Regions from separate parts of the Cedecea neteri genome, predicted to be linked through region 1. Evidence: predicted binding sites of a transcription regulator. Region 1 holds the regulator's gene; each other region holds the start of a gene.
What was found. The regulator LexA, encoded in region 1, represses DNA repair genes until DNA is damaged. The targets are predictions, from matches to a motif close to TNCTGTATGTACATACAGNA.

Region 1 (4,237 bases):
AGTGGCGTCGCCAGATGACGCCAAGCGACAGGCCACGCAAGGCTAAAAACACCGCCAGCGACAGCCACAGAGCGTGGTTGCCCCACAAAGGCAGAGTAAGCATCGTCACGCCAAAGCCCAACGCCGCAACCGCCATGCTGTTTCGCATTTCGGCCCCCCGCGTCGCGCCGATAAACATACCGTCCAGCAGGTAGCACCAAACGCCCACGACCGGCAAAATAACCTGCCAGGCGAGGTAATGATTTGCCAGAACACGAAGCTCCGGCAGGGAAGTGAGCAGCGCGACAATTTGCTCCCCGGCAAAGGCATAAATTGCGGCAAACGCTAGCGCAACCAGCCCCGCCTGCCTGCACGCGGCCCCCCAAACCTCGAGCAACTGCCCACGGTTACGCGCCCCGTAGGCCTGCCCTGAATGGGCTTCCACGGCGTAAGCAAAGCCGTCCAGCGCATAAGCGGTAAAGGTCAACAGCGTCATCAGCACGGCGTTAACGGCGACAATTTCGCTGCCGAGACGCGCTCCAAAAATGGTGATGGAAGCAAAGCAAATTTGCAGCAGCAGCGAACGCAGCATAATGTCGCGGTTAAGCGCCAGCAGCTTGCGTAAATCCCCCTGCCAGGCCGTCTTAAGACGAGCCCAGCTAATACCCCGCAGCTTCAGTACCTTCCGCACCATCACCAGGCCGATAATAAACGTGGCATATTCGGACACCGCCGTGGCCAACGCCGCCCCCTGCACGTTCATGTGCAGCCCCATCACCAGCCAGAGGTCGAGCACGATATTAATCAAATTGCCGACGACCAGCAGAATGACCGGCGCCCGCGCATACTGCACGCCAAGCAACCAGCCTAACAGCACGAGGTTAGCCAGCGATGCCGGGGCGCTCAGCCAGCGGATCTCCAGGAACCGCCTTGCCTGATACAGCACCTCGTCATTGCCGCCAACAACGTGCAGCGCAAGGTTGATCAGTGGATAACGCAGGACCACGATAGCCAGCCCGGCTATCAGCGCCAGCATCAGGGGTTGAACCAGCGCGCGCGCCAGCCGCTGCGGATCGTTCGCACCAAAAGCCTGCGCCGTTAACCCGGTGGTGCTCATGCGCAGAAAAAGCAGCAGCATAAAGAGGAAACTGGTCGCCGTGGCGCCGATAGCCACCCCGCCGAGATAAGTCGGGCTATCAAGATGACCAATGACCGCCGTATCGACCAGGCCCAGCAGCGGCACGGTAATGTTGGAAAAAATCATCGGCAGCGCAAGCCGCCACAGCGCACCATCCGTTGACGAAAAGAATCGCATGGGAATGATCCAGGGGAAAATTGAGAGGTGTTTAAGGCAGGTGGTACGGCAGATTTACCGCACCACCGGAAGAGGTGTTACAGCCATTCGCCGTTGCGGATCACCCCGACGGCCAGGCCTTCAATGCTAAAATTCTGCTCGCGAAGATCGACCACGATAGGCTGGAACTCGCTGTTTTCCGGCAGCAGGTGCACGGTGTTACCCTGCTTTTTCAGGCGTTTCACGGTCACTTCATCGTCGATACGCGCGACAACGACCTGGCCGTTGCGCACGTCCTGAGTTTTGTGTACCGCTAATAAATCACCGTCCATGATGCCGATATCTTTCATCGACATGCCGCTGACGCGCAGCAGGAAGTCGGCATTCGGCTTGAACAGAGAAGGGTCAACCTGGTAGTGGCCTTCGATGTGCTGTTGCGCCAGCAGCGGCTCACCGGCGGCAACGCGGCCCACCAGCGGCAGGCCACTTTCTTCTTCAACCAGCAGACGAATACCGCGTGATGCACCAGAAACAATCTCGATGGCACCTTTACGTGCCAGCGCTTTAAGATGCTCTTCCGCTGCGTTTGGAGAACGGAACCCCAGACGTTGTGCAATTTCGGCGCGCGTAGGTGGCATGCCGGTCTGGTTGATATGATCCCGAATGAGATCAAACACCTCTTGCTGCCTGGTAGTTAGTGCTTTCATTCCGCCCCCTGGGTGTTTATACAGTTATGCTGTGAGTATATACAGCCCCGGGCGATTTTGAAACCACAAATTAAGCAAAAAACCAGCGACTTAAACTATTCTGGAAGGGCTATCGCAAATGTGACCAAAGCAAGGTGGCCCAGGTCGCAACCGCAAGGATAATCGCTATCAATACGGCGGCTGAACCCATATCTTTGGCTCGCCCTGAAAGCTCGTGGTACTCGGTGCCGACACGGTCAACCAGCGCTTCAATGGCGCTGTTGAGGATTTCGACAATCATCACCAAAACAACCGAGCCAATCAGTAAAATACGCGTGATGGGGTCCACGTCCAGCCAGCAGGCGATGATGATAGCGATGACCGCAGCCACGCCCTCCTGACGAAAGGCGGCTTCGTTGATCCAGGCCGCACGGAGCCCTTTCCACGAGTAGCCTGCAGCCTTAATAATGCGGGTGATGCCAGTGGTATTATTCGCCATTCAAGGAAACCTTTTTAAAGATTGAGCGTCAATGCTCATTGAGTCTAAATCGCAGCGCCACAGAAATTCCCCAGAGTTTCTGATATCCTTGCGGCGCATTTGCATTATTAACCTGAGGCTTTACATCATTTATGTCAGGCTGGCCAAGAATTTACTACAAATTACTGAATTTACCATTAAGCGTTCTGGTAAAGAGCAAGTCTATCCCGGCGGATCCGCAAACCGAACTCGGTCTGGACCCTTCACGCCCCATCATGTACGTCCTGCCCTACAATTCTAAGGCAGACTTACTGACGCTGCGTGCCCAATGTCTGGATCACGACCTGCCCGACCCGCTGGAACCTCTGGAAATTGACGGCGTACTGCTGCCGCGCTACGTGTTTATCCACGGCGGGCCGCGCGTCTTTACCTATTACACGCCAAAAGAAGAGTCGGTAAAACTGTTCCACGATTATCTGGATCTGCACCGCAGCAATCCCGATCTCGATGTACAGATGGTGCCGGTTTCCGTGATGTTCGGCCGCTCGCCAGGGCGCGAAAAAGGCGAAATCAACCCGCCTTTACGCACGCTGAACGGCGTCCAGAAATTCTTTGCAGTTTCCTGGCTGGGTCGCGATAGCTTCGTGCGTTTCTCGCCGCCAGTGTCGCTTCGCCGCATGGCAACCGAACACGGTACGGACAAGATTATCGCCCAAAAACTGGCTCGCGTGGCGCGCACTCACTTTGCCCGCCAGCGCCTGGCTGCCGTTGGCCCGCGCCTGCCGGTTCGCCAGGACCTCTTCAACAAGCTGCTGGCATCAAAAGCCATTGCCCGCGCGGTAGAAGATGAAGCCCGCAGCAAGAAAATCTCCCACGAAAAAGCGCAGCAAAACGCCGTCGCTCTGATGGAAGAAATCGCCGCGAACTTCTCCTACGAAGCCGTACGTCTGACAGACCGCGTGTTAGGATTAACCTGGAACCGCCTCTATCAGGGCATTAACGTGCACAACGCCGAGCGTGTGCGCCAGCTTGCCCATGACGGCCACGAAATCGTCTATGTGCCCTGCCACCGCAGCCACATGGATTATCTGCTGCTTTCCTACGTGCTTTATCACCAGGGGCTGGTTCCGCCGCACATCGCCGCCGGGATCAACCTGAACTTCTGGCCAGCCGGCCCGATTTTCCGCCGCCTGGGCGCGTTCTTTATTCGCCGTACCTTCAAGGGCAACAAGCTTTACTCCACGGTGTTCCGCGAATACCTGGGCGAGCTGTTCAGCCGCGGCTATTCCGTTGAGTATTTTGTAGAGGGTGGCCGTTCCCGTACCGGCCGCTTGCTGGATCCTAAGACCGGCACGCTGTCGATGACGATTCAGGCCATGCTGCGCGGCGGCACCCGCCCGATCACTCTGGTGCCGATCTACATCGGTTACGAGCACGTCATGGAAGTGGGCACTTACGCGAAAGAGCTGCGCGGTGCGACCAAAGAAAAAGAGAGCTTCATGCAGATGGTGCGCGGCCTGAGTAAGCTGCGCAACCTCGGCCAGGGTTACGTTAACTTCGGTGAACCGCTGCCGCTGATGACCTACCTGAACCAGCATGTGCCGGAATGGAAAGACTCTATCGATCCGATAGAAGCAATTCGCCCGGCCTGGCTGACGCCAACGGTGAACGATATCGCCGCCGATCTGATGGTGCGCATCAACAACGCAGGGGCCGCTAACGCCATGAACCTGTGCTGTACCGCGCTGCTTGCTTCACGCCAGCGCTCGCTGACCCGTGAACAGCTCACCGAACAGCTCG
Region 2 (4,237 bases), 110 kb from region 1:
GGGGCGTGGAAGCCTTCCGTCTGAACGCCGCCGTGGTGCGAGATGACACCCAAATCCACACCCACATGTGCTACTGCGAGTTCAACGACATCATGGACTCCATTGCGGCGCTGGATGCGGACGTGATCACCATCGAAACTTCCCGTTCCGATATGGATCTGCTGGAGGCGTTTAAAGAGTTTGAATACCCGAATGAAATCGGGCCTGGCGTGTACGACATCCACTCTCCAAACGTTCCGGATGTGCAATGGATTGAAGCCCTGCTCAAGAAAGCGGCGGAATCCGTTCCGGCAGAGCGCCTGTGGGTTAACCCGGACTGCGGCCTGAAAACCCGTGGCTGGCCGGAAACCCGTGCGGCGCTGGCTAACATGGTGCAAGCGGCGCAGAATCTGCGCACCGCTTGATGCCAGGCACAAAGGGGGCTTATTAGCCCCCTTTCTTATTACTTTCTCACGCCGTAGCGTTTAAACCACTCGAGCATCCTTTCCCAGCCATCTTTGGCCGACTCTTCATGGTAGCTCGGGCGATAATCTGCGTTAAAAGCATGTCCGGCTTCCGGGTAAACAATGATTTCCGCCCTGGCATTGGCCGCTCTTAGTGCCTGGCGCATGGTCTCAACGCTTTCCTGAGAGATCCCGGTATCCTGGCCACCATACAGGCCTAGCACTGGCGCATTAAGATTGACGGCGATATCTACCGGGTGATGGTGAGAATTCAACGTTTTCTCACCCGTCAGCTTGCCGTACCAGGCGACGGCCGCTTTGAGCTGTGGATTGTGCGCCGCATAAAGCCAGGCAATTCGCCCGCCCCAGCAAAAACCGGTTACCAGCAGGCGATGCACGTCGCCACCGTTGCGTGACGCCCAGCTGGCCACATGATCAAGATCGCCCAGCACCTGATTGTCCGGTACTTTTGAGACCAGGCCACTTAACAACGTGGGGATATCGGCGAAGTCACCCGGTTCTCCCTGGCGAAAATAAAGCTCCGGGGCGATGGCCAGATAGCCTTCAAGCGCCAGCCGACGGCAAATATCTCGGATATGTTCGTGAACGCCAAAAATCTCCTGAATGACAATAACGACCGGCAGCGGGCCATCGGCATTTTTGGGTCTGGCGTGGTAAGCCGGCATATTGTCGCCCTGGCTTGGAATAGACGTTTCCCCAGAAAGAATAGCGTCGTCCGGCGTTAGCAAAGCAGTGGGGGCGATGGGTGAGGCCGCCGGTGCGAAGCCTTCGCCCGGTGTGTTATGTGTTGTTTGCTTTTGTTTCATGGTTTTCTCCGAACCAGCATTAGCGCAGTGTGATAACTATAGCCAGGATTAGTAGCAAATCTGGCGGGCAAAAAACGCCGTCAAAGTTCAAAAAATAGCCCGATCGACACTTAATTGTGATGCTGATCGCATGTGAATATACAAATAATGTAATTTGTTTCATTCAAAGTGAGCGTCATCACGAAATTATGCTCAGGGGTTCTGTAAAGTGTCGCTTTGCTTCTCCTGAAACCTACTCAACAGAGGAGTCTGTTATGTCCAAGTCTGATGTTTTCCATCTCGGCCTCACTAAAAATGACCTGCAAGGGGCTACGCTTGCCATCGTCCCTGGCGATCCTGAGCGTGTGGAAAAAATCGCCGCGCTGATGGACAAGCCGGTTAAGCTGGCTTCCCACCGTGAATTCACTTCCTGGCGTGCTGAACTCGACGGCAAGCCGGTGATCATCTGTTCTACTGGTATCGGCGGCCCATCTACCTCTATTGCTGTTGAAGAACTGGCGCAGCTTGGCATCCGTACTTTCCTGCGCGTCGGGACGACCGGGGCGATTCAGCCGAACATCAACGTGGGCGATGTGCTCGTGACCACCGCATCCGTTCGCCTTGATGGTGCCAGCCTGCACTTCGCGCCAATGGAATACCCGGCTGTGGCAGACTTCGCATGTACTACTGCGCTGGTTGAAGCGGCAAAAGCCGTGGGCGCGACGACCCACATCGGCGTGACCGCATCCTCCGACACCTTCTACCCTGGGCAGGAGCGTTACGATACGCTGTCCGGCCGCGTGGTGAGCCGCTTCAAAGGCTCAATGAAAGAGTGGCAGGAAATGGGCGTGATGAACTATGAAATGGAATCTGCCACGCTGCTGACCATGTGTTCCAGCCAGGGCCTGCGTGCGGGTATGGTTGCCGGGGTCATTGTGAACCGTACTCAGCAAGAGATTCCTAATGCTGAGACGATGAAGAAAACGGAAAGCCACGCGGTGAAAATCGTGGTCGAGGCGGCGCGTCGCCTGCTGTAGTTTTGCTTTTCCGTTCATAAGGCCGGCGCTCGCCGGCTTTTTTTATGCTTTGCGCACTCCCTTCCGGAAAATCCCTTTTCATCTGGACATTTATACAGCAGAATTTTATTTTGCCGATGTTGATATTGTTTTGGGGGATGCATGGATATTTCACTGTTGTTTGGGCTGGGCATCGGGCTGGTGGGCTTGCTGACCGGCTGGCTTATTGCCAGTCTGCGGGCGGCGCAGCGGCTGGCGGCTTTGCATGGAGAACAGCGTGAAATCTACGGCGAGCTTACAGCCGCGCGGCAGGAGCTTCAGCAAAACCAGCACTGGCGGGAAGAGTGCGACCAGCTTAACCGTGAAGTCCGTGCCCAAATGGAAATCAACAGTGGGCAGGAAGCAGATATTCGCGAGCTGACCACATTGCTCGAGCAAACCCGACTCAATGCCGAAGATAAGCATCGCCAGATGCTTAACAGTGAACAACGGCTGAACGAACAGTTTGAGAATCTGGCCCACCGTATTTTTGAGCAAAGCGGGCGAAAGGTTGAAGAGCAGAACCGCCAAAGCCTGAACGTGCTGCTTTCCCCACTTCGTGAACAGCTAGATGGCTTCCGGCGCCAGGTTCAGGAGAGTTTTGGTCAGGAAGCCCGTGAACGGCATACGCTGACGCATGAAATCCGCAATCTGCAGCAGCTCAATGCACAAATGGCGCAAGAGGCGCTCAACCTCACCAAAGCGCTAAAGGGCGACAACAAAACCCAGGGTAACTGGGGGGAAGTGGTGTTAACTCGGGTACTGGAAGCGTCTGGCCTGCGTGAAGGCCATGAATATCAGACTCAGGTAAACATCCAGCTTGAAAACAACAGTCGTATGCAGCCGGATGTTATCGTTCGCCTGCCGCAGGGCAAAGACGTTGTTATTGATGCAAAAATGACGCTGGTAGCCTATGAGCGCTACTTCAATGGTGAAGATGAACTCACGCGTGAAAGTGCACTGAATGAGCACATCGCCGCTGTCCGCAGCCATATTCGCCTGCTGGGGCGCAAAGATTACCAACAACTGCCGGGGCTACGTTCTCTGGACTACGTGTTGATGTTTATTCCCGTTGAGCCCGCTTTCCTGCTGGCTATCGACAGGCAGCCTGAACTGATTAGCGAAGCGCTGAAAAATAATATTATGCTGGTGAGCCCGACGACGCTGCTGGTGGCGCTGCGCACTATTGCCAATCTGTGGCGCTATGAACATCAAAGCCGCAATGCCCAGCAAATCGCCGACAGGGCGGGGCGCCTGTACGATAAAATGCGACTGTTCGTGGATGATATGTCTGCGATTGGGCAAAGCCTCGATAAGGCGCAGGATAACTACCGGCAGGCGATGAAAAAACTTTCATCCGGGCGTGGGAATATTCTGGTTCAGGCGGATGCGTTTCGCGGTCTTGGCGTAGAAGTCAAACGCGAGATGAATCCGGATCTGGTCGAACGAGCCCGTCAGGAAGATGAGGATGATTCGGCTAGACTGGGTCGTGAGGGCGAAGAACCTGAGGCTGAATTCGATACTTTGTCTTCATCGCGCACGGGTGAAGAGCGTTAAACTGAGGCTGAGTAGCACGGTTGAATCATAGGGCTTTCACGCCCATTCTGTTACACTTCCCGAACACTTTCTTTATTAAGCAGGCATTGAGATGGTTGATGAATCCAAGGAGTCCGGATCCCAGGAAACAACGCACTTTGGCTTCCGTACCGTAGCTAAAGAGCAAAAGGTCGATATGGTGGCGAACGTGTTCCACTCTGTTGCGGCGAAATACGACGTAATGAACGACCTGATGTCTTTTGGTATCCACAGGTTGTGGAAACGCTACACCATAGATTGTAGCGGTGTGCGTCGTGGCCAGCGCGTGCTGGATCTTGCGGGCGGTACGGGCGATCTGACGGCGAAATTCTCTCGTCTCGTTGGTGAGACCGGTGAA
Region 3 (4,237 bases), 1.2 Mb from region 1:
GGAGCTACAACTGGTGCAGCTTCTTCCTGCTGGCCAAAGCGGTAGGAAACACCTACGCTCAGCATGCCGTTGTCAGGACGAACGCCAACGGTCTGTGCATCACCGATGTTGTTAACCCACTGGTATTCCAGACGGGTAGCGATGTCACGGGTAACTGCCCACTCAACACCACCAGCGAATACTGGGGAAACACCGGTGTCGTGGTTTTTACCAGCGATGGTGTTTGTAGAGTCTGCACGCCATACCATGCCGCCCAGACGGGTGTAGATGTCCAGGTCGTCAGTGATTGGGTAACCCAGTTTGGTGGTCAGCTGTACGCCCTGAGCTTTGAAGGCACCGCTAGTTACGCTGCCTTTGTAAGGCATACGGCCAAGCCAGTCGTAACCCATTTCAAAACCAACGTACGGGTTAACCTGATAACCACCGAAGGCACCAGCGCCCAGCTGGCTTTCGTGGGTGTTACCGTTGTTTTGCAGGTCCTTGTTATACCAGCCGGTATCGTGGAACTGAGACCAGCCCAGTTTACCACCTGCATACCAGGTGTTATCTTTCGGTGCGGCCTGCGCTACGGTAGCGAAGCCAGCCAGTGCCACTGCAATCGCGATAGCTGTCTTTTTCATTTTTTGCGCCTCATTATCATCCAAAAGGCCATGAGCTCTAAACCAATTTAAAGCCCAGGGTTAAATCCTTCGCCCGGGTTTACGCTCAATTGTTACTCTACCGATATATCGGTGTTATGAAGAGCAACCCTGGCGAGGTAAAGTCTACAACGTAGTTGGAAAGTTACAAGTGTGAAGTCCGTCAGGCATATGAAAAAAAACGACTTGCATACATATTTTTTTACAGAATGGACCGTTTTTTGAACGAAGAACGCATTCGTTGAACCCCATCAAACCGCCATATGGCGGGCATTTTTGAGTCATGGCAGCGAATTATATGGCGTGATTAAAAAATTCCAGGATTTCTCCTAAATTTACTTAATGATACAAACTAGAATGAATTTTTAGGCCATTTCGTGGTCTTGAACCGGATATTCCCGTACTGGTTGGACGCATAATAAAGCCCATTGCATTGCCAGCTTCGGCTGCTAGCGTGAGCCGTAAATGTTCTTCATCTGTTAATTCTTCTGGCAGCCAGCCGATCACAACGCTGTAATTTCCCGTCTGTAGAGCTTTCACCATTACATCAACGGTGCAAAGAGGATCTAACTGATTTGCCTGCATCACTTTTGCCAGCGGCAGCCCGGCCGCCTGGAGCCATGTGCGGCTGAGTTTTTGCTGTGGTGTCAGCCATAGCTGCCAGCGAGATTGTTGTCCCAGCTGCTGCAATAAAGGTAGCAGAATAAACTGCGTAACCCAGGGGCTCTCTTCACTGTAGACCACTTCACTGATTAACCCCTGTACGCTGTTATCAGAGAGGGACTGTGCAGGGGAGTGCGCAGTAACTGCAACATGACGAAAGTGAGTTTGAACATTATGTGAGTGCATAGTGAGTCCCGCCTAATGGGTTACTGTATGCATGTACAGTAATGCCTGTGCGAACAAAGATCAACCGGAATTTCGGAAAGTGTCTCGCATTTTCCGTATGCAAAATCGATACGGGTGAAATTGTCATTGCCATTATCTTTAACCTTACTTATTTTCTGGTATTAGGAGGGCGAGTAACCCGAGCAGCTATTTACCAGTTGATATATAAGGACATATTATGAAAAAAGTGACATTTTTTAGAATTCATAAATCACGGGAATATCTTTCGTCGCTGGGTAAAATCGGTTATCGACCGTTATTTGGTGGTTATAGTCTGATGGTCGAAGGTGTTGTCTTTGCTATGGTAGCGGAAGGGGAGCTTTACCTTCGGGCCAGTGAACAATGTGCCGATTATTTCATCAAAAAAGCGTCTCCACCGCTTATGTACAGTAAGCGTGGGCTTCCAGTCGCACTGAATTACTATCGTGTTGATGAAGAACTTTGGGAAAATCCCGATAAACTTGTCCAACTCTCTTTCCTGGCGTTAAGAAGCGCTCAACGTGAGAAATCGCAGAGTAAAGTGCGTTCTCGCCGCCTTAAGGATCTCCCCAATCTTTCCCTGAATATCGAAGTTATGCTGCGTGAAGTGGGTATTAATGATCCCCAAACGCTACGGCGCTTTGGTGCCAAGCGGTCGTGGTTGAAACTACGCAGTACAAGGAAAACGGTAGGTATTAAAGTGTTGCTTGCGCTTGCGGGGGCCATACGTGGTGTTCATGAGGCTGTATTGCCTGCAGATGTTAGAAAAGAACTGACGGACTGGTGGCGCTGCTATGAGCAGCGCCACCAGCCTTACTCGGAGCACTGAGAGATTTGTTGCTGAAGACGTGAGATCTCAGGCAGAAGAGCAATTAATAACCCAATTTGTTGCAGAACCAGGGGTTCTTTGGTCTCTGCCCGAGTCTCAAGCTGTGAGATGCGGGTAGAGAGCCCTGTCAGAGCATCTTTAACGCGTCCTTCATCGACTGGCAGGTGGTGTAGGGCATCATCAACATAGCAAACGGCGTCATCAAGCAACATTAACGTATCACCATGGTTGAGTTTTTCCCTGTGTGCGCCTAATGCAGAGATATAGCTGTTAAACGAGTGGTTCAGGCAAAGCAGACGGAACGCCGCTTCCCGCATATCAACGGAGACTCGAGGCTCGGAAGACATATTTGAAACCACGGAGGCCAGCTCTGCGTCTCTGTTATGGGCATCACGCCGGGCGATGCGATATTCCAGGCGGTTATCACGTCCCTGGTGGTACTGCTCAAGAATTGCATCCAGATAGCGACAATTGGCGTTGAACGCACGTTCAACGACTCGTGAAAGCCGGCGGAATCGCCAGTCAGGCCAGATGAAACTCACCGCCGCCCAGGCTATTGCGCAGCCTAAGAGTGTATCAATCACGCGCGGGAGAGCAACTTCAAAACCTTCTCCCAACAGGTTAAAGCATAGCAACACTAACAGCGTAATAAACATGGTCGCATGGGCGTATTGCACATTGCGAAAGGCGAAGAACAGTACGCCGGTAATGACGATCAGTATCAGTTGGCCTTCGAGAGACGGGACAAGCCAAAGCAAGGGCAGGCCAACGGCTACCCCAACCAGCGTGCCGATGATACGCAGCGCTAAGCGTCGCCTGGTTGCACTGTAGTTGGGCTGGCAGACAAACAAGCTGGTCAGAAGTATCCAGTAACCATGCTGCAAACCCGTAAACTGAATAAATGCATAGCCCACACAGAGAACCAGGGACATCCGCACCGCGTGACGAAAGAGTGCGGATTCAGGTGTGAGGTTAAGCTTTAGCCGTTGCCAGATATCATCGAAGCCGGTCAGCTTGTCGTCGGATAAACGATTCTCGGGATCGTTCTGCGGCTCAGCAATCGCCTGTTCTGATTCAATGTTTGCCAGTTGTGCATCAATTGCCCTCAAATTCGTAATCAGAAAGCCTAACGCTTTTATCTCTGAGGTGGTTGCATTGCTGGCACGAATTCGGTCCAGAGCGGAGTCCAGATGAGTAAATGCGCGTTCAAATCGTGGGTCGTGCTGATAAGGGACTCGCAGCAGGATAGATCGAGAGAGCTGCTGACAGGCCTGTGATTGCATCGTGAGCAGACGCTGAAAGCGGAACATCACGTCGCTATAGCGAAACTTATCGCGCAAAGCCTGGTACTGAATATGAGATGAACTCGCCCGTTCGTGAATATCCTGGGCTACGAAATAATAGTGAAGTGTTCGACGAGTGCCTCTCTGCCCTCGATCGCCGCGAAGGCGAGTTAGCAATGAGCTTTTCGTCTGGTTTAGCGTGGTGACTAATTGGCTGTTAGCCATAGCCAACTGGAGCATTGGAGCCTGGCTTTCTTCTTCGATATCAGGATCAAACAGCGCTGCTTTAATTTCCAGAAAGCTCGCGAGGCTTTCATAACAGCGTGCCAGGTTGTCTTGCAGCGGGCGAATAGGGAAAATCAAATGGCCTGCTAACGTCAGCAGGTTGTACCAGACTGCGCCGGCTAAAAGGAACAACGGTTGCTGATACCAGTGCTCGTAGAGGGAAATACCGAGCATCGTGTAGATAGCAATCAGCAATGCACCAAAGGCGATGGTGGCATAGCGTTGGCCCAGCCCTCCAAGAAGGATAAATCCGCTGGTGGAGACTGTTAAGCCCACGGCAAACAGCCACGGCCAGGGAAACAGGAGTTCAACAGACGCTGAAGCAATGAAAAAGC

Region 2: a site for LexA is predicted at 2,367-2,386, ahead of rmuC (DNA recombination protein RmuC). Genes of this name have one in related genera too.
Region 3: a site for LexA is predicted at 1,509-1,528, ahead of sulA (SOS-induced cell division inhibitor SulA). Genes of this name have one in related genera too.

Annotation. Positions count from the first base shown of each region.
Region 1 is NZ_CP009459.1:1,397,926-1,402,162, reverse strand. It holds gene dinF (MATE family efflux transporter DinF) at 1-1,294, opposite strand, end outside; gene lexA (transcriptional repressor LexA) at 1,372-1,980, opposite strand; gene LH86_RS06555 (diacylglycerol kinase) at 2,090-2,458, opposite strand; gene plsB (glycerol-3-phosphate 1-O-acyltransferase PlsB) at 2,590-4,237, shown strand, end outside.
Region 2 is NZ_CP009459.1:1,290,660-1,294,896, forward strand. It holds gene metE (5-methyltetrahydropteroyltriglutamate--homocysteine S-methyltransferase) at 1-404, shown strand, start outside; gene LH86_RS06070 (dienelactone hydrolase family protein) at 443-1,270, opposite strand; gene udp (uridine phosphorylase) at 1,525-2,286, shown strand; gene rmuC (DNA recombination protein RmuC) at 2,428-3,861, shown strand; gene ubiE (bifunctional demethylmenaquinone methyltransferase/2-methoxy-6-polyprenyl-1,4-benzoquinol methylase UbiE) at 3,953-4,237, shown strand, end outside.
Region 3 is NZ_CP009459.1:2,607,647-2,611,883, forward strand. It holds gene ompA (porin OmpA) at 1-620, opposite strand, end outside; gene sulA (SOS-induced cell division inhibitor SulA) at 978-1,487, opposite strand; gene LH86_RS12245 (TfoX/Sxy family DNA transformation protein) at 1,705-2,334, shown strand; gene yccS (YccS family putative transporter) at 2,319-4,237, opposite strand, start outside.